Regions from separate parts of the Macrococcus sp. GL_134 genome, predicted to be linked through region 2. Evidence: predicted binding sites of a transcription regulator. Region 2 holds the regulator's gene; the other holds the start of a gene.
What was found. Region 2 encodes LexA, which represses DNA repair genes until DNA is damaged. Its sites were predicted from a motif close to CGAACATATGTTCG; they were not measured.
Positions count from the first base shown of each region.

Region 1: a site for LexA is predicted at 1,862-1,875, ahead of AC3IPL_RS00265 (Y-family DNA polymerase). Genes of this name have one in related genera too.

Region 1 covers NZ_CM174409.1:36,751-52,015, reverse strand. Annotated here, with positions in the region: gene AC3IPL_RS00270 (MerR family transcriptional regulator) at 1-319, opposite strand, end outside; gene AC3IPL_RS00265 (Y-family DNA polymerase) at 566-1,825, opposite strand; gene AC3IPL_RS00260 (GNAT family N-acetyltransferase) at 2,111-2,659, opposite strand; gene AC3IPL_RS00255 (PH domain-containing protein) at 2,675-2,989, opposite strand; gene AC3IPL_RS00250 (hypothetical protein) at 3,088-3,633, opposite strand; gene AC3IPL_RS00245 (SDR family oxidoreductase) at 3,850-4,077, opposite strand; gene AC3IPL_RS00240 (NADPH-dependent FMN reductase) at 4,550-5,080, shown strand; gene AC3IPL_RS00235 (Fic/DOC family protein) at 5,324-5,902, opposite strand; gene AC3IPL_RS00230 (hypothetical protein) at 5,902-6,060, opposite strand; gene AC3IPL_RS00225 (HIT domain-containing protein) at 6,391-6,585, opposite strand; gene AC3IPL_RS00220 (MFS transporter) at 6,780-7,973, opposite strand; gene AC3IPL_RS00215 (winged helix-turn-helix domain-containing protein) at 8,059-8,634, opposite strand; gene AC3IPL_RS00210 (histidine phosphatase family protein) at 8,918-9,463, shown strand; gene AC3IPL_RS00205 (hypothetical protein) at 9,526-9,801, shown strand; gene AC3IPL_RS00200 (histidine phosphatase family protein) at 9,866-10,420, opposite strand; gene AC3IPL_RS00195 (transposase) at 10,553-10,777, opposite strand; gene AC3IPL_RS00190 (MFS transporter) at 11,156-12,400, opposite strand; gene AC3IPL_RS00185 (ABC transporter substrate-binding protein) at 12,494-14,110, shown strand; gene AC3IPL_RS00180 (hypothetical protein) at 14,395-14,751, opposite strand; gene AC3IPL_RS00175 (putative quinol monooxygenase) at 15,046-15,265, opposite strand, start outside.
Region 2 covers NZ_CM174409.1:989,111-1,004,375, forward strand. Annotated here, with positions in the region: gene AC3IPL_RS05025 (Cof-type HAD-IIB family hydrolase) at 1-142, shown strand, start outside; gene AC3IPL_RS05030 (oxidoreductase) at 164-1,018, opposite strand; gene panB (3-methyl-2-oxobutanoate hydroxymethyltransferase) at 1,102-1,917, shown strand; gene panC (pantoate--beta-alanine ligase) at 1,910-2,758, shown strand; gene panD (aspartate 1-decarboxylase) at 2,758-3,138, shown strand; gene AC3IPL_RS05050 (hypothetical protein) at 3,198-3,518, opposite strand; gene AC3IPL_RS05055 (amino acid permease) at 3,596-5,038, opposite strand; gene AC3IPL_RS05060 (catalase) at 5,269-6,750, shown strand; gene AC3IPL_RS05065 (metal ABC transporter solute-binding protein, Zn/Mn family) at 6,886-7,824, shown strand; gene rpsN (30S ribosomal protein S14) at 7,827-8,096, shown strand; gene guaC (GMP reductase) at 8,230-9,213, shown strand; gene AC3IPL_RS05080 (CAP domain-containing protein) at 9,342-10,349, shown strand; gene AC3IPL_RS05085 (hypothetical protein) at 10,359-10,781, shown strand; gene AC3IPL_RS05090 (hypothetical protein) at 10,892-11,347, opposite strand; gene lexA (transcriptional repressor LexA) at 11,681-12,301, opposite strand; gene AC3IPL_RS05100 (hypothetical protein) at 12,445-12,675, shown strand; gene AC3IPL_RS05105 (DUF896 domain-containing protein) at 12,779-13,015, shown strand; gene tkt (transketolase) at 13,078-15,066, shown strand; gene AC3IPL_RS05115 (YneF family protein) at 15,206-15,265, shown strand, end outside.

The DNA of each region.
Region 1 (15,265 bases), 950 kb from region 2:
TGTCTGTTTGCGAAATATTGCGTATATCTGCTTCTAACTCACTGATTTTCAGTCTGATGTCTTGAATGTCAATCGCTTCAGTGGGTGCGTATTTCTTCTTAATATCGTTTAAATGCATACCTTCGTCTTTAAGATGTTCGATTTCGTGGATACGTTCCACCATATCAATTGAGTAAAAACGATAATTATTGTCACTTCTCTTAAAATCAAGTAATCCAAGCGTCGTATAATAATCAATTGTTCTGTTCGTTACACCAGCAAGTGCTGACAGTTCACCAATTTTTAGTTTGTACTTCCCAAGTGACTCCCTCCAAACCATAACGTGATGGTTTTAATATATATTATTATGTTTATCATTGCAAATCATATGTTCATCATTGTATAAAATACCCAAACTATAACGTGATGGTCTTGATATAAAAATGATATTGTAAAAATGCCATCTATTTTATACTCTACTCATGTGCCTGCCACTCACATGGTCCAATACTTAGTTCTGTAAATTCCGCAGTTATTTGATTTGACATTCGTATCAGTGATTAAATTCATGAGACGTTTTTGACGGCTACGCCTTATGCCCTGCCACTAGATTCTTCCGCTGCTGTATAGTTCCACTCTCTGTTAGCGAAGAGGCTCTCATCACACTATTTTTGCCGTACTTATTTCTAATCGCATCAAGATGCTTTTCGACCATTTCTCGCTTCGCTTCTCCACGGTCTTCAAACAAACTCAACTGCCTCATCGCGCTGTCTCTTAGATTACTGAACGAGACGCTCACTGTTCTAAACATAGCATCTCTATCTGCATAGTCCTCAAGATGTTTCCATATTAACTCAACAATCTGCATGGTCGATGTAAAATAATCTTTCTTCGAAAACTGTTTTCGAATACCTCCGTAATGAGCGTATCCTATCGTAAATGATATCGTGATTGGATATAAATGCTGTTCTCTCACTCGATAAAACACTTCATCCACTTGTTCACTGATGACCGTCTTTAGTTCATAAAATTCATAATCTCTCATCAATATTTGTGATTTACCGTATGACTTACCCGATATTTTATGCGGCTTTCTTATAATACTCTCATCTATCCCATTTGCATGAAGATGTAGATCGATACCTATAATACCAAACTCCCGTTTAAGGTATTGTACCGGATAATTCGCAAGTTCTCCTATTCTAAATATGCCTTTTCTGTTCAATTTAGCCTGCATTTTTTTATTGATTCCCCACAATTTCGACAATGGTTCAATAGGCCAAAGCTTCTCAGGAACGTCATAGTATCTCCATTCAGCGATGCCGTCATCAGTAATTTTCGCTTCTAAATCCATCGATAGTTTGGCCAGCAATGGATTAGACCCAATTCCAATAGTGCTGAATACCTTTGTTTCTTGATATATTTCTGCTTGAAGCAATTGCGCAAGATGGCGTGGAGAACAGGCAAACAAATGATAAGAATGGGTAATATCCATGAAAAACTCGTCGATGCTATACTGATGAAAATCTTCCAGTGCAACATACTTGAGTGCGATAGCAGATATCTGATTAGATACTTTAACATATTTGAGCATAGAAGGATTGATGATATAAATATCAGGTCTACATGGAATTTCAAAAAGTCTGGAACCTGTTTTAATCCCCAGTGCTTTGAGTGGTGGCGTTGCAGCCAGCACGACCGAACCGGAACGTTTTGTGTCAGCTACTACAGCAAGCTTAGTGGTCTCAGGATCTAATCCTTTTTCGACACACGAAACTGATGCATAGAAACTTTTAAGGTCAATACAGAGCACATCATGATGATTACATTGATAATAGTCATACATATCATCACCTCATTTATAATACTTCAATCATAAACGAGAACATATGTTCGTGTAAAGTATAAAAATATTTTCTTCACTTGTTCTAGAGTAATTGATTAGCGCTATACTTCAAGCAGGCTACATCATAATGACCATCCCAAGCCTCGTCAAAATACATATGGATATGATGATATCGATCGCTCTTGTTGTCAATACACATCTCTTGCTGCTCAGGGACTTCCTCTTTTTTCCTCGATTTTTTTATACCGACCAGATGATGAATCATTTAATCAAAAAGCCAGCCCATTAACTGGACTGACCATCATCTTTTAATAATGAATAAAAATAAGCATCTTTATAGTCATCTCTATTGTTCAAATAACTTCTCAGCTTTCCTTCCAACATAAACCCGCTTCTCTCAGCTACTTTTTGACTCGGAATATTATCGCACTCTATTGTAAGAGTAATTCTATTAAAATTAAAGCTGTTAAAACCAAGACTGCACATACCAGCCACAGCTCTAGTCATAATTCCTTTGCCCTGCAGGTCTTCAGATAACCAGTAACCGATATCAGCAGAACGATTGGATTGATTAATATTATGAAAATCAATCATTCCGGCTACCGTCTGCTGGTAATGGATAACGAGAGTCACGGACTTTCCTGCACCGAAATTTTTCATCATTTCTTTAAAGGCGATGATCTCTTCTTCTTCGTTTTGAAGATGATCGAGCCATGGGAGAAATTCTTTCAAATAATCACGCTGTCTCTCAATTAAACGATAGACGACCGGACCATCTATTTCCGGACGAGGGAGAGCAAGCTCTATTTCATCATCAACTTTGTATGAAAGCATGTATATCCACTCCTGTTATGTCATTCTCAAATGTCTTTCATCTTTTATTTCTTCTAGATAACTAACAATCTTTAAATAATTTTCATCAGTAAAATCTGTAAATGTATACCACTCTGAACGATAATATATTTCAAATTTACTTTTTAACATGCCTTTTTTAAATCGATATGTTTCAATCTCATCAATCGGAATGCTGTGAGAATTAACGGCTGCTTCTAATAATGGATTAAAAATTATTAATTGATTCGTTGTATCTAATATTAACTCACCTGGAAAATTAACAATTCTAAAATTAAAAGTTTTTATTCTACATGCTGTTTTTATGATCATCTCGTCACCTCCAATATTTTATTTAAAGAATATATAATTAATCACAACTATCAATTAAACGAATCGTTTGTATCTTTTATATGGATACACCCACAATACTAGTAAGTTCTATAATCATTTAAATTCTCGAACACATGCATCAGTTGTTTGTTTTCATCAAAGATTTGTAATTGCAGCTGATGAGAAGGATCTGTTAATGAATTATCATTAAAGTCTGGTTGAAACGTATCATTTATAATCATTTGCTTATCCAGCACATCACTAGCAGCAGGCGTTAGTTTAAACGTTTTCGACACGCTTTTATGACTGGATTTTAATATTTCATCTGGATACAAAATATTTAAATATAGCACTGGATGATGTTTTTCTATGTAACTATTAGCACTTGGATCTATAACATATTTAATAATGTACTGCACATTGTTATTTACTGTTTTAACATTAAAATCTTTAATCATAAAGTGCGGCTGAATAAATAAGTCTTCTACTGATAATACTTTGCTAACTGCAGGAGTTTCCTCTGCTTTTTCGGCCTGCTCAGTTGTTACCTCTTCTTGTTGATTTTGTACTTCAGCATGTTCCTTATTCTCGCTGCAACCCGTTACAACTATCAGTAATATGATGATGACCACTAATCTCTTCATTAATCACCACAGCTCCATTGTTCAATTTAATAGAAATATTAAAATATTCTAATTTTTATATATAGTTACATTATAAAATGCAAAGTATATAATTGGAAGCACATCATTAATTTGATTATCATTTACTTTTATTGAAGCGCACTGACGGACGTAAAGGTCATTTAAGATATCACAGAGGAAGATGTCACTGAGTTATAATTTCAATACTCTTTTTTCTTATTCAATATATCTATTAAACCCGCCTTCGCTATTAATCAGCTGACCAGTGATCCACTGACCTTCATCACTGTGCAGGAATAATACTAAGTTGGAAATATCGTCAGGATGCCCCCAGCGTTTGTCATTGAATTGATTCGAAATCTGATGATAGACTTCACTGTTCTGATCGATGTAGCCTGTATCTGTCGGCCCTGGATTAACAACATTCACTCTAAGAACTGACACTCAATACACCTATCATCGTTATGACCGGTCTTGCAGCATTCGGTATGGTGGCTGCGTTACTCGCTGCAGTACTGCGCAAGCATAGCGACAAACGTGCAGAAATACCAGCCTAACAGAAACTCCGATTTCTCATGAAGAGAAATCGGAGTTTCTGTATATGATCAGACTGCAAAGAAACGTTAGTCTTATATTTTATATCACTGCTTGTTTACTGAAAGTTAAATATGATAACTGTTATGCACTACTTGATTATAAACATAATTTTTAATATTTCTACTTACCATATTGGATGATAGCTGACCCTTCAATCTGCACGTGCAGCACTCGTGCTATGTATCATGTTAGAAAAAAGTATCCATATCTTTTACTTATGACTAATGAATTTGTGTCATCAGTATCAATTCCTTGTTTAATGTTCTACTTTCAATTAAGGTCTAAATAAATGACAATATAAAATGCGGAAGGTGAAAAAATGAAAATAGCAGGAATCAGCGGTAACCCTTATACAGCTTCAACCAATTTAAAAGTACTTGAAAAAATCGGTGCTGAACTCGTCAATAATGGACATACATTTGAAGTGATTCATGAAGTGAAGGACTTGCCATTATTTAATCCGCAGACGGCGTATCAAAATCATTATGAGATCGTCAACCAGATGAGAAATAAAATCAACGCTGCTGACTTTGTCGTCATCGTCAGTCCGGAATATATGGGCGGCGTACCCGCTATCTTGAAGAATGCGCTGGAATGGATGTTATCTGAAGCAACATTGATGCATAAACCCGTTGCATTTGTGATACATTCACCCATCGGAACACATGCTGTTGAAGCATTGAACAGACATTTGCGTATTATGGGTGCTGACTTAAACGAAGAATGGCAGCTGCTCATTAGTTACAATAAACGTATTGAAAGAGCAGACGGATGGTTCCAGGATGAAACGGTTAATGATCAATTAAAAGCCTTAATAAAACATGTGAGTGAGTCAGAAAAGACTACATAATATAGTATTATATATGATGGTTGTCTCTAGTCTGTAATTCGTTAAAATTTAATAAAGAATGCGTGGTCTCAAGAAGAAAATAACGCATTCTTTGTAAATAACGTTTAAGATTGCATTTTTATAAAATTAAAAAAGACATGTCAATTTGACATGTCTTTCGGCTCTATCTGCGTAGTTAGACGCATCAAGGTATAGCTTCCCTTATTTTTAATAAGAATACAAATGTTGCTTATCTTCAATTATTTAATCTAACGGGAATAATGTATTTTCAAATATTACTATTAAGAGCTTTTCATCCCAACTCGATTTTCTTATAGCATCTAAATAATTTTCTCTATCTAATAAATCAGTACGCCATTCAAACCCTTTTCGCTTGGCCATTTCTCGAATGATTATTCTTATGGTTCTCCCATTACCTTCACGAAATGGATGAATCATATTCAATTCTGTTTTGAAATATGCCAATTTCTCTGCGGCAGTTTTTACATCTGAACATTCATTTTCTAACTTATATTCATCGATTAAAATATTTAAATTAGCATCAATATACTGTGGTTCACAAAATCTTGTGTTTTCTTTCATAAGACTTACATCTCTAAACTCACCAGCAAAACTATATACTCTTTCAAATAACTTTTTATGTAACAACTTAATTGAACTTATTGTTAATGGAAATAAAAATTCGTATCCTTCTTGTTCCATCAACCCTTCTGCAATATAAAAAGCAACTTTTTCAAGCTGTTCTAATTCATTCAATGTTTTAGCACCGAGTAAATTTGAATTTATAAGATATTCTTCTTGAAAATTTGTTTTATATTTCATTACTTAAATGCAATTTTACGAATCAATTCATTCGTAATTTTTTTCTTATTATTAATAACATCAAGAATCTGTTTTTGTTGTTTTTTTGTTACATCCATACCTTCAAGTGAAAGATTTTTAGCGATTTGTTTATTAACTTTTGAATCAATTGTAATCACATCATCGCCTCCTAATGGTAATATTATACCACAATCACTATCAACATATCGATAAGTTGAATTATTAATGATAAGCTTCAGTGTATCCTTTGATCTTGATATTTTTGTTGGTCATTAACCTCATTAGTTGTGATGCGCCTGAGCGTATTGTTTGAGACGAAGGTTTTTCAACTCTCTTATTTCTACCTATTTACCTACAAAAGCTTGTATAATATTCTATATCTTCTTTACTGTCTTCAAATTTGGGCCATTCCTCAATACCATCACTCTTCTTTCTAGGTATGATATGAAAATGTGGTACTGATTGATCAACTGCAATACCATTGGCATTCAATAAGTTAACTCCATCATAATGACAATTCTCAGTGAAATGTCTGGAAACTGTGCTGTATTCATTACAGCATTTAAAGTTTCAGAATCATAATCTAAAATACTCTCCATATGTTTTTTAGGAATAGCAAGGGTCTGACCATCTATATCTTCAGCAATATCTAATAATGCGAGCATACTATCATCTTCATAGATAGCACGAGCTAAGGCTTTCCTATTCCCCTAACAATCTATCTTCTATTTTACGATACTTATTTTCAAATAATTTCCATTTTCCAGGGTCAAGGTTAAAATGTATTCAGTCGAATTATTATGGTCCCATTTACTCTGATATCGTTCTGAAGAATACGGACTGCACAGGCAGTGTTTATCCGTTTTAATAGAGTATATTAATACTGAGCATCTTTGGATATGGCAATTACGTCTTTACCCCTTGACTTTCTGATCATAAAGATGAGACCAAGGATAAAAAAACCAAGCGCTGTGATATACAGGGGGACTTCAGGACTAGTAGCTTTTCCTAACCATCCGCCAAGTATAGCACCCATAGGCATTACAATAGTACAGACAGCATTAATAATAGTTCCGACTCGTGAAAGAATCTGGTTGTCTACATGAGTCTGGATATAAGTAGAAGTACTGATATTCATGATTACAAGAGGCAGTGCACACAGTCCATACATTATTGTTGATAAGTAATAATAATCAAAATGAGCTGATAGAAATATGAATAAACCGGATAGTAGAGGGGCAATAATAATTTTTAGATTGATATCTATATTTTTTAATTTAGGTGTTAGCAAAGAACCTATCGCGCCAAAGATTACTGAAGATGTAAGGAAATATCCATATGCGTGATCTCCTCCTATTTCATATGTAAAGGCAGGCAGTATAGCCTGACTCATTGCACCTGTAAAATTGGCTATCATTGCAGGGAAAGCTAACCAGATTAACCCAAATCGTTTAAAGTAATTGATGCCCTCCACTATAGATTGTTTATATTTCTTTGGACTGAAGGCACCTTGTGCTTCATGTTTATATTTCACTTTAAAGAATAATAACACTGCAAATAAAAAAGTAATAAAGTTAATGATGTAGATACTCTCGATACCTGCCGAAAGTATAATAAATACACAGACAGCTTTAGCGATAGAACTGATTAATAGATTCCCTGTTACAACTATACTGTTGAATCTAACAAGTTCTTCTTCATTCATTATAGTTGGAGAAAGAGCATGCTCGGCATTTCCTTCAAAAATTTCAAGCATACCAATGATAAAGAAACTAAAAATAAGCAAAGAGAGAGGCATTAATTCAAAATAAAACAATAGAGTAATAGTGGCCATTAATATCATTTGTGCAAATTGTGCTGTTAACATTAGGTATTTTCGATTGAAGTGATCAATAATAGGACCAGCAAATACTGAAAAGACCATAGGCAGCATTAATATTGATGATGCAAGACCAGTTATCAAAGGATCTTTCGTAACTTCAAATACATACCACATAATAGCAACAGAATAAAGAGAGTCTCCGAAATAAGAAATCAAACGGCCTATTAACAGGTAATCTTTACTTTTCACAATATCATCTCCAATTACTATTTATCATTAAAATATATTTTAACGATAAATATTAATTTGTCAATGAAATAAAAAGGCGATGAACTTATTTAGGTTCATCGTCTTCTGAGATATTTTTGCAGCTAGCAAGATAAATAGAGTAAGAAGGAAGTGTCTCATCTTCATATTTTTCTTTATAATCACTTACCAATTTTCTCATATCGGCTAGTAAATGAATCCATTCTTTATAAGGAATATTCACTTCCATACTTGAGAACGTAGCAGTATTAGGTTCATCCAATTTTTTTATTTCTTCTTTAGTTTTCCCCATATTAGCTTCGATATCATAAGCCATAGCATCAAACACTTTATTGACATTAAGCATGTTTAAAGCGACAAGTTGGTCGAAGTTTTCAGTAATAAAAGGGAAATCGAAATTAATAACTTCAGTAGCTAAATGAGCACTCGAGTAATAGTACTCAGTCATATTTTTAATCTGACGTTCTTCTGTAATTTTCAGTGCATTCACTTCTAATAATTTCTTAATAGGATAATATAAATTTGAATTTTTGACATTCAAGAGTTTGGCTAATTCTTTTGTAGTCTTTGGCTCATGCTTTGTTAATTCAACGATTTTTGAAGCTTTTTCATCAATTAATACTTTTAGAACTTCATTACTCATTATAATCACCCTTTAGTAGATTAAAAATATTTTATCATAAAAAGTAATTTAAATAACCTTCCATCTATATCGACTTTTCTCCAACTTCAATTAATTGAGTGTATTCCGGCTTAATGCTTAAAAATATCCCTTTGCACATTATTAATCTCTCCTTAAGACAGTAGTTATTGCAAGTCTTTTAAATATCAGGTTCTTCGATACTATTTATAAAAGATAGAGTATAAATGGTATAATCATTATAACATTTCTTGTGGAACGACTTTATACAATCGAGGTGATTTTCATGTCTATGATATATTTTGTCAGACATGCAGAAAGAGATACTTCTATCCAGACAGATCAGGAGGCACCGTTAACTTTGAAAGGATATGAAGATGCAGAAAAACTTAAATATTTCTTCAGAGAAAAAGGTATTAATACCATCTACAGCAGTCCCTATCTTAGAACTATCGAGACTATTAGACCTACTGCTGACAAGTTAAATTTACCTATCCAGCTAGTGGAAGATTTACATGAAAGAAATATCGGATCCTGGATCGATGATTTCCCTCGCTACTCTAAACAGCAATGGGAAGACTTCGATTATAAAAGATTGAATGGAGAGTCATTAAACGAAGTTGCTGAGCGATTGTTAATTGCTTATAAAGAGATAACTAATAATATAGAAGATGATATCATCATTTGTGGACATGGAACAGCATTTGCAGTCCTATTCCATCACCTGACAGACGGAGAATTTGGTTTTGAAGACTGGAAACGAATGACAATGCCTGATCTATACAGTTATGAGATAGAAAACAAGACGCTGAAGAATATAAAATATTTTTAACGGAGTATTAAAATGATAAATGAAACAAGAACCATCTGGCTGAATGGCGGATGATTAATCGTATGATGTTAAACAAACTTCTTCAACAATCTACAGGAATCATGATTATTCCTAAGACTGCAACAAAGGAAGATTACTTCTATGAAATAACTAAAGACATTAATTCTGCTGCAATTAAAAACTTTTTATTAGCAGCAGATAGAGAGACTCTTGAAAACAGGTTAATTGAACGTGGTGACAACGTAGGTTCATGGCCCCATCAACAAATCGATAGATGTCTTAAAGCCTTTGATCAAATAAATCTATATCACGTGATTGATACTAGTGAAAAAAATTGATGAAATCGTTTCATCTATCCTCATAGAAATTAGTTGAGAGAACTGCCTTAATCAGTTTGATTGGTCAGATTTGTTCACTTTCTATAACTACAAATTCTCCTGTCTTTATTTTATAACTTTGTTCTTTGTTGCTGTAATCTGTTCTATAGATAAGATGTTGAATAACTTCGAATACACCTGAATGTGCCACAATCATAATGGTACTTTTATTTTCATTTTCTTTTATAATTCTATTCCAACATCGCTGGATTCTTTGATAGAATTCTTTAGGGCTCTCGCCTTCTGGATATTGTTCCTCCCATTTCAAAGTATTCCAATAAAGATTCGGGAACCTTTCTTCTGCAATCTTGTTATCCATGCCAGCTAATAATCCGTTATTCACTTCTCGAAGTTGTCGACAATAACTGACATTATCTAAATTTAATATACTTCTTAATATAGCAGTAGTTTCGACTGCTCTTAGTAAATCACTACTGATTACAGCATCAAACTTTATACCTTTCAATAAATAAGCTGTCCTTTTAACTTGTTCTACACCACTCGAAGTTAACGGTTCTTTAGACCATCCACCCCTTTTGTTTAAGGTATCTTGTCCATGTCTCAGAAGATATGCTTTCATAATGCCTCTCTTTTTAACTATTCATTGATTAGTTCGATTAAATTTTGTTTAATAATACACCTAGGCATGAAAAATAAGCTCTGCTATAAGGTAAAAAATCAGCTTTAGTAAATATAATTTCTCCATCTTCAGCTACTGATTCTCTTTATGTAATCTTTTCAGTTCCTTCTCTTCATCGCTCATATTGTCATTGTGCAGAAATGATCCTGTGGACTGATGTTGTTTAATCCATTTCCCTAATGCCGAAGGCGTCAGGTCATATTCACGTATAATTTCATTTCTAGGTTTACCGTTCTCATAAAGTTTGACCATCTGTAGTTTAAACTCAGGACTGAAACTTCTTCTTTCCCGTGACATAAATAAATCGCCTACTTTCTTAGATTAACAATATCTATTCACATAGAAATTGTCCAACTAAGTGTAGACGATTCATTGAGATAAGATAAATATTGGAGATATCCTTTTTCTACTACCATCTTTTTTATCAACTACTCTTATAGCTCCGACTTCTTCATTATCACTTATAATAATATAATAGTAAGTAAAATTTTGATTAAAACGCTGTCTCATAATTTTAGTATCTTCATTTGCAGGGCTTGTCCCATAATCTTTATACTAATCTAACATCGCTTGAAATGATTCTATTTGCATACGCCATATCTTTTCCGCTGCACTGACATCAACTCTTCTTAGTTTCAAATATTTCACCCCTGATTCAAATTAATAACTACTCCGCTAACTATCTGATACCTTATCTTCATCTAGTTCGATTTGTGATTTCACAAAGAGACTCGACATATAGCAAATGGACCCAATGAATACGATGACGAACATAACACCACCCATAGCATATGGGTTTAAGTAAGCACCCATTATAATTGCAAACTTGGTCATTAAGTCCGTTGCGTTAAACCCCAGATTTGAAAATGCTCCGTATGCACCTCTTTGATCTGCCGGTATAAGGTCAAGTTCTTCAGCACTTTTAATCGGTGCATAAATGAGTTCACCAAATGTTGCGATTGTAATTGCTAGTATGATTAACCAAATGTTATTTGCAAAAGTAAGTACTGTATATCCTATACCATAAATCAATAATCCAAATATCATAATATTTTTCACTTTAAATTTTTTAATGATTTTGCCTACTAAAAAAGTAAATGTAACAACAATCAATGTATTAATGATATTAATGGTTGAAAACATTCTTACACCCGTCATTTCAAATCCATTGATATTGATTGTTTCAAAAGTTTCAGCAAGTCTCACTGCTACATAACTACTCGTCGACAATTCTGCGTACATAATACAGATAGATCCTACTACAAGTACGACATACGGCTTATTCTTTGATACTTGAATATAACTATGCATCAAATCTTTAAATACATTTTTATGTATCTTTTCTGCAATGAATGCTCTCGTTTCAGTAATAAATATAGTATATACAATTGAAATGATTAATGAGGAAAATGCTAAAATCAAAAATAACAACAATTTATAATCATGGTAGAATATTCCACCGATAGCAGCACCTAATGCTAGAGATAAATTTATTAACCAGTAGTCTAGTTGATAGACTGTTTTTCTATTTTCTTTCGTTGCAGAGTCTTGAACGATGGCTCTCAGTGCAGGTCTTCTAAACTGACCCACAATTAGATTTAATATAAAACCAATTAAAAATGGGATTATCATTTCTTTGTAGATACCAAAGGCCATAACTAATATGAAAATAACTTCTAAATAAGACATACTTACTAGTAACTTCTTTCTTGGTAATCTATCACACACATATCCTGCAATAATATTGATAACAAAGGATAGCAAAACTGTAAATGATAAGAATAACCCTGCAAACTTTTTATCGACCGCTTCCGTTAAATAAAGTGCCATAAATGGCCATACAGAACTTCCTGCAATTCTATTCACAAATGATCCCCATAGTCTGACATGAATGTTTATCGGTAATTCACGAATTTTCATTGTCAATACCCCCTCACTAATGTAAGTTTAATATAGACATTTATAAATAAAAATGGACATATTAACTAAAATGTCTACTTTTAGAGGTGATATATGGAAAAAATACTTTTAAGTCTTTATCAATTACGCCATAACTCTTTATCACAAAAAGAAATTAGTGAAATTTTAAATATTAGTCAAAAACAATTATCACGTAAACTTGATATCTGGCAATACGAAAATATCCTATCTTATAGCAGTGGAAAAGGGAGAGGAAATAAGACAACAATTAAGTGGTTTATGAATATTGAAATGCTTTATTATTCTGAAGTAAAGCGTCTCATAAGTACAGAAGATTTAGATAAAATAGTTCAGTATTTAGCTTGGGACTGGTCACCAATGATAAAACAAAAATTATTTAAGAAAATCAATCCGCAGCTCGGATTATATAAAATATCTGATAAAAAAGAAAAATTAACTATCACTAAAAAGCACAAAATATTTACAGTTCATCCTTTAGAGGCAATTGAGGCTAAAAGTGCAAGTGTCGTTGTGAGCGTATTTGATAGATTATTCATTTATAACGAAGATGAGGAATTACAATACAGACTCTCTCATCACTATGATCTTACAGATAAATATATCGATATCTACTTAAGACCTAACATACAATTTCACGATGGTACGTTATTGACTAGTCATGATGTTAAAAGATGTATCGAGATTGCCAAAGAACATATTAATACAAGAGAATTGCTAACACCAATTAATAATATTGAGATTCTTGAACCATTATCACTCAGAATTCATTATCATCAATGCCCGCATATTCTAGCATTATTAAGTTTTGTTCCACTAAGTATCTATAAAGAATCAAAAGGTAAAATTATCGGGACGGGACCGTACTATATTAAGACGGACAATGAAATTAAAACAATATTAAAACGATTTGATCAGTACTATGCTTACCGTGCTTTCATCGATAAAATAGAAATGATTTATATTCCAGATTATGAGCAAACAATCATCGGGAATCCAGAAAATAAACTCGTCACGATTGAAAAAGAAATGGGGTATTATTATCTTTGTAAATCGAGTAATAGCAATTTAAATGATGCACAAGCTAAACATATAAGAGACATATTGATGCAATATTATCGCTTCGAGTTAAATAAATATTTCAAAGTGGGAACTAAAAATCCCAGAATATTAAATCATTCAAATTATATTTACATCAATAACACACCTATTCCAACATATGATGAACCTGTTAAGATTGACTGTATTGGCAGAGAAGATATAAGAATTCAATTAATCAAATCTGTGCTTGAAGAACATAATGTACCAATATGCTTAAATTTTATCAAATTCGATTATGTTATGAAAAAGAATCAAGAACTAAATGGAGATTTCTTTTGCTTTGGTGAATATTTAGAAATACCTGAATCAATCTCTTACTATAACTTCATATTTAACGCCTCCTCACCAATATATAAATTATTGAAAGAGTATCATTGGTTTGAATCATTAAAAGCTTATTATCTTTCAACACCTTTTGAAAAATGGTCTAGAATCAATAACCTATTAGATCGATGGTTATATAAACAAGGTATTTTATTTCCTTTGTACAATAAAAACGTAATGCTGAAGTACGAAGAAAACATTCAAGGTGTAACAATAAATGAAATGGGATTCATTAATTTCCAGGATATTTGGTTGAAAAATATTTGATATGAAATGAAGGAAAGATAGTCGGACTCAATAATGTCTCACTACTTTCTTTTTTATATAATAACCTTATCACTTATGATAACTCTCAGCGTATCCTTTAATCTTGAGATTTATGAAACTCTTTAACCTCATTACTTGTGATACGATTGCCTTAACCAGTGATATTGCTAAAAAAAAAACGATATCAACAAAACGTTGATATCGTATTCTTATGCCACTGCTTAAATGTTCTTGCTTTATCATTATTCAAATATGAAGAATTGTAATTTCATCAATCATGAGCCTTACACTTTTATACTAGGTATAACATTTAACAGTGCATTTTTATTACTTTTATGCCAGTTATCTAACTCATTCTCTATATCTTGAAATATAGCTTTAAAAGCTTCCTGACTTGAATAATCAACAACAAATTCTTTTATAATATTATGGGTTTGTATATGGTTAAAATCTTCAAATACATTAGGCTTGCTGTTCATTATTGTTCTTGTTTCTTTATCTTCTACATCAATCAAAACGTGGAGTTTTGTGGGCAGTATAAACCCTTTTGATTCATAATCGCCTGCACCAATTTCATAATGAATTTTATATTTTCCCCAGCTGATATGGAAAAGCTGAAAATAAAAAGCTTTTGCCGTCACTTTTCTATATACATGAAAGCTAGTCTCTTCTCCTTCTATAGCTGGAAAAATCTTTTTTTCAACTTTATCTTTTCAATTTTGTCTGCTAAAATGTCTAACTGTTGTTCTCCATTCTTCACAACTTCAGTCAATTCTGCTGAATGCTTACTATTGAAGAGCGCCCATTCATTATTCAACTCCATCGCTCCCTCTCACTATAGGTGTTCCACTTTATATAGCTCACGCCAAAACTAATAATCAAAAAACTGCCATCCACTGTCTCTGGACAGATACGATGGCAGCGATAATATGACTTTATTTAGGAAGCTTGGAAGCAAGGACGTCAATATTTTCAATCACTGGTGGCTCTGCGAAAAGTTCAGGAGCTTTCTCCATCAATGCCGCAGCCACTTGACCAGAAAGGTGTGCTTGACGACCTGTGTCGTCCGGGAATGCGTCAAAGATGCCGAATGTCGTAGGTCCAAGTCGGATCGCAAACCATGCGATCGTTTCTGACTCCTCCTGAACTACAGGT
Region 2 (15,265 bases):
GATTGAGTATGCCGGCCTTGGTGTAGCCATGGGTAATGCCAACGACAACATAAAAAATGCCGCAGATATGATTACCGGTGATCATAACAGTGATGGGATTGCGGACATACTTGAACAATTTATATTAAAGAAGCAGTCGTAACTGCTTCTTTTTTTGTGCAGCTCAGAGTCGCTCGTACTGATAACCTTCCAAAAGGGCACAGCAGACATCAAGAACTGGTGTTTGGACATGGTGCCGTACTGCTATTTGCTTAACTGTGCCCTGAATAAAGTCATATTCTATAGGAACGCCGGCTAGTGTGTCATAATACATGCTGGTTCCCATCAGTGGATCATACGTTGAATAGATAGCCATAATATCATTGACTGTGTCGGAGTTGAAAGAATGTCCAGCCGCTTCTGCAACTGCAATCCCTTCAACGAGCAATTGTTCAGTGAGTGATTTGACAACCGGCAATTCAACAACTTGAGCAGTATTTTTTGTCAGAGCAGTGACGCTGTTAATTCCTAAGTTTACGAGCAGTTTAAACCATAATTGTCTGTCATAGTCAGTGTCTGGTATCAGCTCCAGCTCAGTCATGTGGAGATCGCTCCTCATTTGGTGCATGGCTGTAGTATTCGGAACGATCAGCTTCTTATCCTGAAAATGTCGGACACGATCTGCTGTTTTCTGACCGCTGATATAGACCACTGCCTGCACGGCATTGAAACCATCCATCAATTCCAGCTGCCCGATACCGTTCTGACAGAGGATCACTTGACTCTTTGAATGGCACATGTTCTGTAGTGCCGGCAAAATCGACTTAAGCTTTGTTGCTTTGACAGCGACAAAGATGACATCGAATGTTGCATCATTCAGTACTAATGAAGATACATTCATCTTGTATTCACCATCTACTGTCTGTAACAGCACCTGCTGCTCTTGACGGCCGAACAAAGTAACGTCATGAACACGACTGATTTCATGAGCAATCACTGTACCTACTGCACCTGGGCCGATAACGGCGTATTTAGTCATAGGCGCCTCCTTCGAATTTATTTCTATACACATGGGAATGTGTCTATTATAATGTATTCATTGATAAACAAGGAAGTGTAAAGATGAAATTACTAAAAGACCTCCATCAGATGAAAAGAGATCAAGTGAAACTGACAATGATGACTGCTTATGATTATCCAAGTGCCAAACAAGTTGAAGCGGCTGGTATCGATATGATTTTAGTCGGAGACAGTTTAGGGATGACAGTGCTGGGTTATGATAGTACTATTTATGTCACAATAGAGGATATGATTCATCATACGAAAGCGGTAAGACGCGGGGCACCAGAGACGTTTACTATCATCGATATGCCTTTTGGTACTGCAGGGGTGAGTGACGAAGTTGATGTGAATCAGGCGATAAGACTTTTCCAGGAATCCGGTGCACATGCCGTCAAAGCGGAAGGTGGACATTTGACATCGTTTATTTCCCGCTGTACTCAAATGGGAATTCCAATCGTTGCTCATCTAGGTTTAACGCCTCAAAGTGCAGCCATTACAGGCTATTCAGTTCAAGCCAGGACTAAAAATGAAGCTGAGCAGTTGATTGCTGATGCACAAGCAGCAGCAGCGGCGGGTGCCGTCATGCTTGTATTAGAAGCGGTGCCGAGCGATTTAGCAGCTCATATTACTGAGTTACTGGCTATACCAGTCATTGGAATTGGTGCCGGTCAAAAGACTGACGGTCAAGTGCTTGTGTATCACGATGTCCTTAACTATGCGACTGATCGCAAGCCGAAGTTTGTCAAACAATATGGAGATTTTTCTACAGGAGTGGAAGCGCTCAGCCGCTATCATCACGAAGTTAAAAATGGTGAATTTCCAACGGAAGACTATACTTATAAAGCAAGAATTATGAATGAGGTAAATCATGACTAGACGAATCACGACCATTTCAGAAATGACGACAATCATTAATGAGCATAGAGCAGCAGGACAGTCTATCGGCTTTGTTCCGACAATGGGGGCACTTCATGACGGTCACATGATGCTTCTTAGAGAGGCAAAAAAAGAAAATGATATTACAGTCGTAAGTGTGTTTGTTAATCCATTACAATTTGGACCTGATGAGGATTTCGATGCATATCCAAGAGATATAGATGCCGATCAATCACTTGTAGCTCGTATCGATATTGATTACTTGTTCCATCCGACTTCTGAAGAAATGTATCCGAAGCAGGATATCACTCTTACTGTCGGCAGACTTGCAGCAGTGCTGGAAGGTGCGAAGCGTCCTGGTCATTTTGATGGTGTAGTGACCGTTGTTAACAAACTCTTTAATATCATCAAACCGGACCGTGCCTACTTTGGTAAAAAAGATGCGCAGCAACTTGCCATTATCGAGGCTATGGTCGATGATTTCAATCATGATATAGAAATTATAGGGATTGATATTGTTCGCGAAGAAGATGGGCTTGCTAAGAGCTCGAGAAATGTCTATCTGACTGATGAGGAACGCCTGGAAGCAGTAGCGCTATATAACAGTCTGCTGCTCGCCAAAGAGTTGATAGACGGCGGAGAGACACAGACAGCAGTCATTGAAGAAGAGATAATACGATACATTACGTCTTATTCATCTGGGACTGTTGATGAGGTTGCTATCTATCAATATCCAGAATTGATTAAAGTAGACAAGCTCGAAGGCCAGTGCTTTATTTCTCTTGCAGTGAAGTTTTCAAAAGCACGGCTCATCGACAATATGATTATTGGAGGACTATGATGATAAGAACAATGATGCACGGAAAAATTCACCGTGCGAGAGTAACAGAAGCTAATTTAAATTATGTCGGCAGCATTACTATTGACCAGGATATTCTAGATGCTGTCGATATTCTGCCTGATGAAAAAGTGGCTATCGTGAACAATAACAATGGCGCGCGACTAGAGACTTATGTCATTGCAGGTGAACGTGGGTCAGGCGTTATCTGTTTGAACGGAGCAGCCGCTAGACTTGTACAAGTAGATGATATTGTCATTATTATGAACTATGTACAGCTGACGAATGAAGAAGCATTGATACATTCACCGAAAGTTGCAGTGATGGATGAACATAATCAAATCGTTCAGCTTATTACAGAAACAGAAGCTACGATTATATAATGAAACCCCCGTGTAGATTCATTTTACACGGGGGTTCATTATATGTCAGCCACTCAATCTTACTTGCTCGTCGCCGTCCACTGATCACCTGGATGGCGATGTCTTTTTGTGTGTGCATAAATATTGTCAGCTGCATAATCCTCGTTAGTGTAAACAGTAATATCATAAAATGCCATATCACGGTCAAATGGTTCAGCTAAATAAACATCTTTAAGATGAACAAACAAGCGCTGCATCGCCTGCTGATCCAGACTTGGATATTCTCTTAAAATTTTCTTGATAAGACTGCCATTCTTATTGTAGACACCTTGTACTACAATGACGAACTTCTCGTCTGTCTTCAGTACATCATCGAATATATTGAACTGTCCGTTTGACATCTGTCTGCCTCCTTATGCAACCGCTTTATAAATTATATTATACATAAAAAAAGAGATTTGCGTATGCAAATCTCTGATTATAGTTCATGTTTAGTTAAATCAATATCTTGAAGCTTGACGACTTTTGTTTTCTTGACCCCTTTATAGCCGAAATAGGCAGCGAGTGCCAGTATGATCGGTAGAATAGAGTCAGTCAATGATGACCAGTTCAATGAAGTAATATCTGCAAATGACTGACCGATCAGTAGAAAAAGAATCGCGCCGCTTACTAAGAAGACACCTATAGGGAAGAACGGTGCTTTATAGGTTAGCAGTTCGTCTTCATCTAAGTTCTGAACTTTTATGGCGCGTCGCAGGCGGTAATGACTAATGATACTGATGAACCAGACGATCAATACTAACGTTCCAAGCATATTTAATAGTTTTCCGTAACCACCCATATTCAAGTGCGCATAAATAATACTCAAGATGATCAGTACAGTTGTCGTGATTAAAGCATTGAAAGGCATATTGCGTTTGTTGAGTCGTCCGAGAAACTGAGGTGCCTGTCGGTCGTTGCTAAGTGAATAGAGGAGACGACTGGTAGCATATAATCCTGAATTACCAGCGGATAATACAGCTGTCAATATCACTGTATTCATAATAGACGCAGCAAATAAAATACCAAGATTATCGAAAATGATAGTGAATGGGCTCATCGCTACATCTGAATTTTCATTGAGTAGTCTCGAATCAGTGTACGGAATCAATGCAGCAATCACAAAAATGGAGCCGATATAGAACAGTAAGATTCGCCAAAACACTTGTTTGATAGCTTTTGGCATTGATTCTTTCGGATCTTCTGATTCTCCCGCTGTCACGGCAACAACTTCAGTCCCGCCGAATGAGAATCCTGCTACAATAAGCACCCCGAGTAAACCTAAGAAACCATTGACAAACGGCGCGTCACCGACAGTGAAATTTTTAATGCCGACAGGTCCTTGATCGCCAAGAATCCCGAATATCATTAATAGACCCATGACTAGGAAAATAATGATAGTTCCTACTTTGATAAATGAAAACCAATATTCCGCTTCTCCAAATGATTTAACTGAGAATGCATTCAATATAAATAATAACGCTAAGAAAATAAGACACCAGACAAATGAATTAATTCCATTGAAAGTATCCCAGTAGGATAACACTTTTGCTGCGGTTATAATATCGACACTTGCTACGAGTGACCAGATCACCCAGTATAACCAACCGACCATAAAGCCAGCTGCAGGATCAATAAAGCGATAGGCATAAGCGCTGAAAGAACCTGACACCGGATAAAATGTGGCCAGTTCTCCAAGTGCTGTCATAAGAAAGTAGACCATAATACCAATCAAAGCGTAAGCAATGATAGCACCCCCTGGACCGGCCTGATTGATGACAGCTCCACTAGCCATAAATAAGCCGGTACCTATAGAGCCGCCGATCGCTATCATCGAAATATGTCGTGTCTTTAAATCTCTATCCATCTGATTGTTTGTCATTTCATTCACCTTACCTTAAATTATTGATGTCATTTATTGTAGAATTAAAGTAATAAATAAGCAAGAAAAAGTTTTAATGCATAAAACCTTTAAAGTGTTAAAGTCAGTGGATGCAAAAAAATATCGGCATAAAACATAATTTTCATATTCAGATTAGAATGAATGTGATATAATAATGATTATAAATAAGAAACACTTCAACAACTGACAGATAAAATGGAGGTAATTAAATGAGTGAAAATAATAAACAGAAGTTAACAGGTTTGTTCGGAGCTCCTGTAAGTGACCGTGAGAATACGATGACTGCAGGTCCAAGAGGGCCGGTAGTGATGCAGGACATCTTCTTCATCGAACAGATGGCACACTTTGACCGTGAAGTGATCCCGGAACGTCGGATGCATGCTAAAGGTTCAGGAGCATTTGGTACTTTTACTGTAACACATGACATCACACAATATACTTCAGCAAAAATCTTTTCAGAGATCGGTAAACAAACAGAAATGTTCGCGCGATTCTCAACTGTAGCAGGTGAGCGCGGGGCAGCTGATGCCGAACGTGATATTCGCGGATTTGCTTTAAAATTTTATACTGAAGAAGGAAACTGGGATTTAGTCGGTAATAATACCCCTGTCTTCTTTTTCCGAGACCCAAAATTATTCGCAAGTTTAAACCACGTAGTTAAACGTGACCCTAAAACAAATATGCACAATCCACAATCCAACTGGGATTTCTGGACGAGTTTACCGGAAGCACTTCATCAAGTGACTATTTTGATGAGTGACCGTGGGATACCTAATGGTTTCCGTCATATGCATGGCTTTGGTTCTCATACATACAGCATGTATAATGCGGAAGGTGAGCGTGTGTGGGTGAAATTCCACTTTAGAACACAACAGGGAATTGAGAATTTAACGAGCCAAGAAGCAAATAGCATTATCGCAAATGACCGTGAATCAAGTCAACGGGATTTATTTAATGCAATTGAAGAAGGCAATTTCCCTAAATGGAAAATGTATATTCAAGTCATGACTGAAGAACAAGCAAGAAATCATAAAGATAATCCATTTGATTTAACAAAAGTTTGGTACAAAGGCGATTATCCATTAATTCCTGTCGGTGAATTTGAATTGAACCGTAATCCTGAAAACTATTTTGCTGATGTCGAACAGGCTGCTTTTGCACCTACTAACATTATACCAGGACTTGATTTCTCACCTGACAAAATGCTGCAAGGTCGTTTGTTCTCATATGGCGATACTCAGCGTTACCGTCTTGGTGTCAATCACTGGCAGATTCCAGTCAACTATCCAAGAGCAGTTGCTAATTTATGTCCGTTTTCACGTGACGGTCAAATGCGTGTCGATGGTAACTTAGGATCTCAGACGAATTATTATCCAAACAGCTACGGTCATAACATGGATCAGCCGCAATATAAAAAACCGGCATTACCTCTACAGGGCAGTGTTTATGAGCATGATTTCCGTGAAGATGACACAAACTATTATGAGCAGCCTGGGAAATTATTCAATCTATTGTCATCTGAAGAACAGCACCGTCTGTTTATCAATACAGCTAATGAAATGCATAGTGTTACTGATGAAGTAAAACATCGTCATATTAGAAACTGCTATCTTGCTGATCCAGCTTATGGACAAGGAATTGCCACTGCATTGAACATCGATATCGATACAGTCAATTTAGAACAGGACTAATGTAAAACCAGCCACACAGTGGCTGGTTTTTATTTTGTAAATAATTATTATTACGATTTACAAAAAAGTTCTTGCTTTTGATAATCATTCGTAATAGAATTTATATCGAAATGATTACGATTAGGAGATGGAACGATGACACGCATTATATTTTTATTGATAGCAGTACTTCTTGTAATATCCGGCTGTGGGCAGGCAGAGGAAGAATCTAATGGCAGGCTCAATGTCTACACTACCGTGTTCCCATTTAAATCTTTTATGGAACAAATCGGCGGAGATCATGTTCAAGTTCAAAGTATTTATCCTAACGGCACTGACATTCATACTTATGAACCAACACAGAAAGATACGCTCAAAATTGCTAAAGGAGATTTATTTGTCTATTCAAGTGATGAACTGGACCCAGTAGCAGGCAAAATAGCATCGGTAGTAAAAGATGAACAAAAGCTTCTTGCTGTGGCGGAGGATATCAATGACAGCCAGCTGCTTGATCACCATAATGACTCAGGGGAAGTTCACGACCATGACCATGAGCACGACCATGAATCATCATTAGATCCCCATGTCTGGCTCGATCCAGTGCTCAATGAATCTTTTGCAGAGCAAATCAAAGATGAATTGATTGCTAAAGATCCGGAACACAAGAAAGACTACAACGAAAACTATCGTCAGCTAGTAAAGGACATTAAAGCAATTGATCAGCAGCTGAGAGACATTACAGCTCAGCCTAAAAGGGACACTGTCTACATTTCACATGAGTCTCTTGGTTACCTCGCTGATAGATATCATTTTAAAGAAGTAGGGGTCTCCGGCATGAATAATAATGAACCGTCACAAAGTGAAATTGTCGGGATGATCAATGATATCAATGATTCAAATACACCTTATATCATATACGAGCAGAATGTTTCTTCTAAAATTACTGATATTATTGCTGAAGATACTAACGTGGAGTCTTTGAAATTTCATAATATGGCTGTTCTGACTGATGAAGATAAGTCTGCCACCTATCAATCGATGATGAAACAGAACATTGAAACATTGGACAAAGCATTAAACGATAAGGAGGACTAAAAATGGCAAAACAATCAAAAATCGCAAAAGAGAGACAGCGGGATCAGCTAGTAGAACGCTATGCTGAAAAACGACGTCTGTTAAAAGCACAAGGTGATTACCGGGCACTTGCAAAACTCCCGCGTGATTCATCTCCTGTGCGTCTGACGAATCGCTGTCAGGTCACTGGTCGTCCTCGAGGGGTCATCCGTCAGTTTGAACTGTCGCGTATCACATTTCGTGAACTCGCACATGCCGGGCAAATACCAGGAGTAAAAAAAGCCAGCTGGTAATGAAATAAACGGACTTTTTAGAAAAAAACTGAGTTTTCTCTTTACAAATCCAAAAAAAACCTGTAAATTACCCTATGGACGAATAATTAATTGTTTGTTATAAAAATAGTTCGTATTTAAGGGTGGTATAAATATGTTAGATGTATTCGATTATGAAGATATTCAGTTAGTCCCGAATAAATGTATCGTTAAAAGTAGAAGTGAATGTGATACTTCCATTCAATTTGGACCAAGAACATTCAAAATTCCTGTTGTACCAGCGAATATGCAGACTGTAATGAACGAGGAATTAGCAGAATGGTTTGCAGCGAACGATTATTTCTATATTATGCACCGTTTCGATGAAGCGGCGAGACTGCCTTTCATTAAGAAGATGCAAGACAAAGGTTTATTTGCTTCAATATCTGTCGGTGTAAAAGATAATGAATATGAATTTGTTGAAGAACTTAAAAATAAAAATGTAGTTCCAGAATATATGACGATTGACATTGCTCATGGACATTCTGATCAAGTCATCAATATGATCAAACATATTAAGCATCATCTTCCTGAAACATTTCTGATTGCAGGGAATGTAGGAACACCCGAAGCTGTCAGAGAACTTGAAAATGCTGGTGCGGATGCAACAAAAGTGGGTATCGGACCAGGCCGAGTGTGCATTACAAAAATTAAGACAGGTTTTGGCACAGGCGGCTGGCAGCTGGCAGCCATTAAACTGTGCGCAAAAGCAGCGCGTAAACCTATCATAGCTGATGGCGGTATTCGGACACATGGAGATATCGCGAAATCCATTCGTTTCGGCGCTGACATGGTCATGATCGGTTCACTATTTGCGGCTCACGAAGAATCCCCGGGCGAGACTGTTGAACTTGACGGCAAGCTGTATAAAGAATATTTCGGTAGTGCTTCAGAGTTCCAAAAGGGTGAGAAGAAAAATGTAGAAGGCAAGAAAATGTTTGTTGAACATAAAGGCAGTCTTCATGATACATTGATTGAAATGCAGCAGGACTTGCAGTCATCGATTTCATATGCCGGTGGTAATGATTTAGAGTCTATTCGCAAAGTTGACTATGTAGTGGTTAAAAACTCAATATTTAACGGTGATATGGACCGTTAGTCAATAAAAAACATACTAAAATTACTTCAAAGTAATCTAGTATGTTTTTTACTGTGTTATAGTCTCTCATGTATAGTTTCATTAGTTTCTGATATAATATACTCCTAATTAAGCTGAGAAGGAGAACTATGAAGAAATTATTAATTTTTTTGTTACTGCTCGCAGGAATGTTCATATTTCCGCTGCGTCTATTGTCGCTGCCCGATGAATGGACATTGTATGTTAAAGATAATGCTCGTGACTATATTGACGGTCAGCAGAACGACAGTGCGGTGACTCAAGAAGTACCGACAAGCTACATCAATGATATCAAGCTTGGGATGTCAAAAGAGCGTGTCGATCAGCTGCTCGGCAAACCTAAAGACCAGTTAATTAATCAATACAACGATACGTGGTATGTTTATCATCATCAATACAGAAACTTCATCCTTGTCGATTATATAGAGTCAACGGTTAATGGTATATACATAGTTGCAAGCCCATTTCATTCAATAGAAAATGTAAAGTATGGCATGACCAAGTCTCAAGTTCAACAACAGCTGGGAGAGCCGCTGGAAATCTTTAGTGGTCCGGCGTATCATTTAAGGATTGATGAACCGCATGCCTTATTCTATCTTATCGATGGTATATATTATACTTATTACTTTGATCAGCATGAAGACCATCAGCTGGTTGGTATGAAGGTAGTAACAGAGGCACTCGAAAATAAAAAAACAAGACTGTATGCCAACCCTTCCAATGAACTGAAAACCGCTTATGAAACATTGGATTATTATTTGATCAACGCCGATAGAGTGAAGCACGGTTTACCGCCACTCAGATATCATGATAAAATAAGTAATACTGCTCTGAAACATTCACAGGATATGGCGGACCATGATTTTTTCAATCATATTAATTTGGAAGGTCTTGATCCATTCGATAGGATGCAGCGAGATGCTCTTCATTATCGACTGGCGGGCGAAAATCTAGCTTACGGACAAATATCTCCGATAGAAGCACATCACGGATTGATGAATTCACTGGGCCATCGCAAAAATATTTTGAATAAAGACTTTGAACAGGTGGGAATCGGGGTTGCCTTTAACCCTGAAAATATACCTTACTATACAGAAAACTATATAACAGAGAATTAGGAGAATATCATGGCTAAAGAAATTGTCGTATCATCACTTTTAATCACTACCGAGGAGAAAATACTCGTTCAGGATATCGGTCATAAAAAAATGAAGCTTCCTTATATCGTTAAAAAAGGGAATCAATCTATTCAGCAAAGTGCTCAGGAATTTGCCGGCAGACTGAAAAAAGAGCTCAAAGTCGGCGGGATTTTATTCGTCGTAGAAGAGAGAGCTGAGCATCAAGGATTTTTCTTTAATACTATAGCGAACGAGACATCATTTGTGTTTAATGTGCGTAACAAAGAAGAATTTAAAGTAAAACGTCCTTATTACTGGCTCCCATTTGAATATTTAAATCAGCTGGATATTGCTGATGAGTTGAAGCAATTGATAGTTTCTAATCAAGTCATTAAATCAAGTGTGCCGCTCATCAACTTAAACAAAGAATAATTTTGGCCCGGAGCCTAATCAGCTCCGGTTTTTTTGATTAAATGTCAGTGACATCTGTCGAATGATCCATAATAAAAACCACCTGTGAAATAACAGGTGGTCCACAAAGATTATAATCTTGTAATTCTCATGTTCTGACGTTCTGTCACTTTTTCACGTATGCCTGTTCGTTCGGCAAGGGGACGATCAGAATTCTCGATGAGGTGAAGCATCATATCGATCTGTCCGATATGACGAAACTCATTGCTGATACACTTTTGCATGTCTTCATAGTGAGTCTGTTGATTCTCTGCCAGAGAATCAACATGTTTAAAGTATTGGACAACATCATTAAAATTCAATGTACTCAAATGATTTTGATAGTCACTCAAGCTGGAATCGTGTAAGTTATGATTGTCATTACGTCCAAATGATTCATGGTATTCATTGGCGACAGCAAGTAATGTTGCTTTAATAGTGCCATGTCCAAACCCAAAATTATAATTCAACTCAGAGTCACTTAAATACTGAAGTTTCGCGAGTAGTTGTTCTCTTTCACCTTTTACCCATTGGTATTCATTCGCCATATCTCATTCTCCTTTGAATTAGATTGATGATTAACTATACCCTCACGCACAAATCATACTCAATAAAGTAGAAAAGTTATAATATTTCAATTCTGTGTTTGTGAAATAATTATCCGGGTACATATATTTTGTACTTAGATATTAAGGGGATAGAAAGATGAAGATAAATAAACCAAAAGAAAAAGACATTCTTGAACAAGTGAAAGAGATACTTGGTCGTAAATAATCGAAATTCCAGATAATCGCACGATAAAATTCCACAATAACTCGTACCGGCCGCTGAGCCGGTATTTATTTGGATAAAAAAACACCACTTCATATTAAGAAGCGGTGCTAAAATTCCCGGAACAATCCGACTACTTTACCAAGAACAGTTACTTTATCGAGGTAAATCGGTTCCATGGTGCTATTTTCTGGCTGTAGTCTGTAACGGTTGTTTTCTTTGTAGAAGCGTTTGACTGTCGCTTCATCTTCTTCTGTCATCGCAACAATGATATCACCATTTTCTGCAATAGACTGACGTCTGACAATCACTTTGTCACCATCTAAAATACCTGCTTCTATCATACTTTCACCGACGACTTCCAGAATGAAGATATCGCTATTGTGGCTGGATGTGAAATGGGCAGGTAAAGGGAAGTATTCTTCCACATTTTCAACCGCTGTAATAGGAAGACCAGCTGTGACTTTACCGATGACAGGAACATGTATCGTTTCCTCGTGAAAGGCTGCTTGTGATGTATCTGAGACAATCTCAATAGCTCTTGGTTTCGTAGGATCACGTTTGATGTAACCTTTCTCCTCAAGACGAGATAAGTGACCGTGAACTGTCGAACTTGATGCAAGTCCAACTGCTTCGCCGATCTCTCTGACACTCGGTGGATATCCTTTTGCTGACACGACTTGTTTTAAATATTCATATATTTCTTGTTGTCTTTTAGTTAATTCTTTCATGCGAACACTCCTTAGTGTTTGTTCTAACGCCATTATAACATATCTGTTCGGGTCGAACAAACATTTGTTCGTATTTTTATTGACAGAGAACAGACGTTCTGTTATTGTAGAGATACAAACAAATGTTCTGGAGGGAATTAATTATGACAATCAGAATTTCTAAAGGTTTTTTAATGTATTCTATCTTTTTTCTGATGATAACGACATTCGGATCTCTATATATGGCTCAATCTAAGGCAATCTATGAAGAAAAACAGACCATCGCAACTGAAGAACAAGTAAATCATCCGAGCAAAGGAACGAACATTCGTTCTGAAAATCCGACCACCCATCAATCTACTCAAAACGGCGAAGTCCTTGGTATCGTAAAATAATTTTTAGTCTGCTGATTTAAGCAGGCTTTTTTTGGTTGGAGATACACTCGAGTTGGTTTTCAGACACTTTTTTGCTATCTTTATTATGAAAGGAATGATGAAGATGCTAGAGGAACACAAAATGAACCGTATTAATCATTTAGCAAACAAAAAAAAGTCAAAAGGATTAACAGAAGAAGAAGGACGCGAGCAAAGTAAGCTCCGTTCAGAGTATCTTCAAAGTTTCAGAACGAGCTTCAAAAAAACTATTGAAAATACGAAAGTGATTGACCCGGAAGGAACAGATGTGACCCCGGAGAAAATTAAAGAAATTCAGCGTCAGAACAACATTCGGGATTGATAGTTTATTTTAAGCTATACTATGATGGAATCAATACTTTTATTATAAAGGAGATTTTTATAATGTTTAATGAGAAAGATCAATTAGCAGTAGACACGATCCGTGCCTTGAGTATCGATCAGATCGAACAGGCGAATTCCGGCCATCCAGGTTTACCGATGGGGGCAGCGCCAATGGCTTATACATTATGGACAAGACATTTGAGATTTAATCCGAGCTCAAAGTATTTCTTTGACCGCGACCGCTTTGTATTATCTGCAGGTCATGGTTCAGCACTTCTATATTCATTGCTTCATGTATCGGGAGCATTGGAAATGGATGAGCTGAAAAAATTCCGTCAATGGGGTTCTAAAACGCCGGGTCATCCTGAATTTAATCATACAGATGGAATTGATATTACAACAGGACCACTAGGTCAAGGGTTCGCGATGAGTGTCGGCATGGCTGCTGCTGAAAGACATCTAGCAGCGACATACAATCAAGATGATTCAAACATTATTGATCACTTTACTTATGTATTAGTGTCAGATGGTGATTTAATGGAAGGTATTTCACATGAAGCGGCATCATTTGCCGGCCATCTGAAATTAAATAAATTGATTGCATTGTATGATTCAAATGACATTTCACTGGATGGTGACCTGGACAAAGCCTTCTCAGAAAATGTCAAAGGCCGCTTTGAGTCATATGGCTGGCAGCACATTCTGGTCAAAGATGGCAATGATATGGAAGCTATCAATGAAGCGATTGAAAGAGCGAAACAATCTGACCGTCCGACGATGATTGAAGTCAAAACAGTCATAGGCTACGGTTCACCGAATAAACAAGGAACAAATGGTGTTCACGGTTCGCCGTTAGGTGCAGAGGAACGCAAGCTGGCACTTGAAAGCTATGGTCTTGATCCAGAACTTAAATTCAATGTACCAGAAGAAGTCTATGAGATTTTCCAGACGACTATGCTGAAACGTGGAAATGACAAAGAAGAGGCGTGGCATCAACAACTTGAAGCTTATAAAGCGAAGTATCCGGAACTCGGCAGAAATCTTCAGGCAGCGATTGATAATACACTTGCTGACGACTACGCTGATCAATTACCAAAATATGAAGTAGGCAGTGCAGCAGCAACACGTGCGACTTCAGGTGAAATGATTCAAGCGTTATCTGAATCTGTTCCTCAGTTATTCGGTGGTTCAGCTGACTTAGCATCTTCCAACAAATCAAATGTCAAAAAAGCAGCTGATTTCTCTGTTGAAACACCAGAAGGCCGTAATATTTGGTTTGGCGTCCGTGAATTTGCAATGGGTGCTATGATCAATGGTATGGCAGCCCATGGCGGTGTTAAGCCTTATGGTGCTACATTCTTCGTTTTCAGTGATTATTTGAAACCAGCATTACGTCTTGCAGCATTAATGGGTGTTCCATCAACTTATGTATTTACCCATGATTCGATTGCAGTGGGTGAAGATGGTCCGACTCATGAGCCGATTGAACAGCTGGCGGGTCTTCGTGCGATGCCTTACTTGAACTTGTTCCGACCGGCAGACGGAAACGAAACACGTGTTGCATGGAAAGTGGCGATGGAATCTAAAAAAGATCCAACCGCTTTAGTACTGACACGTCAAGATCTTCCGGCACTCGATGTCAGTGAAGAAGCGGTAGAAGAAGGTGTTCGACGCGGCGGATATGTTGTATATCAAACTGAAAATCCTGAATATTTACTGATTGCAACTGGCTCAGAAGTGTCACTCGCAGTCGAAGCAGGTAAACAGCTTGAGGCGCAAGGGAAAGGGGTACAAGTAGTATCACTTCCTAACTTGAAATTATTCGATCAGCAGGATTCAAGTTACAAAGAGGCAGTACTGCCATCATCTGTGACAAAACGTGTTGCCATTGAAATGGGTGCTACAGATGGCTGGTATAAGTATGTTGGATTAAATGGGGCTGTCATCGGAATCGATCGTTTCGGTGCAAGTGCGCCAGGCGAAATCGTTATGGAGAAATACGGATTCACTAAAGAAAATGTCGTTAAAACAGCATTAGAATTATCATAAGCTGTCATCTTGCATATGATTCAGTCCTTACTGGAAGTTGCTTTGTCATACTACCGGTAAGGGCTTTTTGATTTAATAATTGTTGAAAAACGAGGAGTTATTTAGTAAAATTTATAAGAATGAGAAAGTGGGTGAAATAATGGAGACATGGATATGGATTTTACTGATTATTTTAGCAGCAGTGGCAGGTGCAGCACTT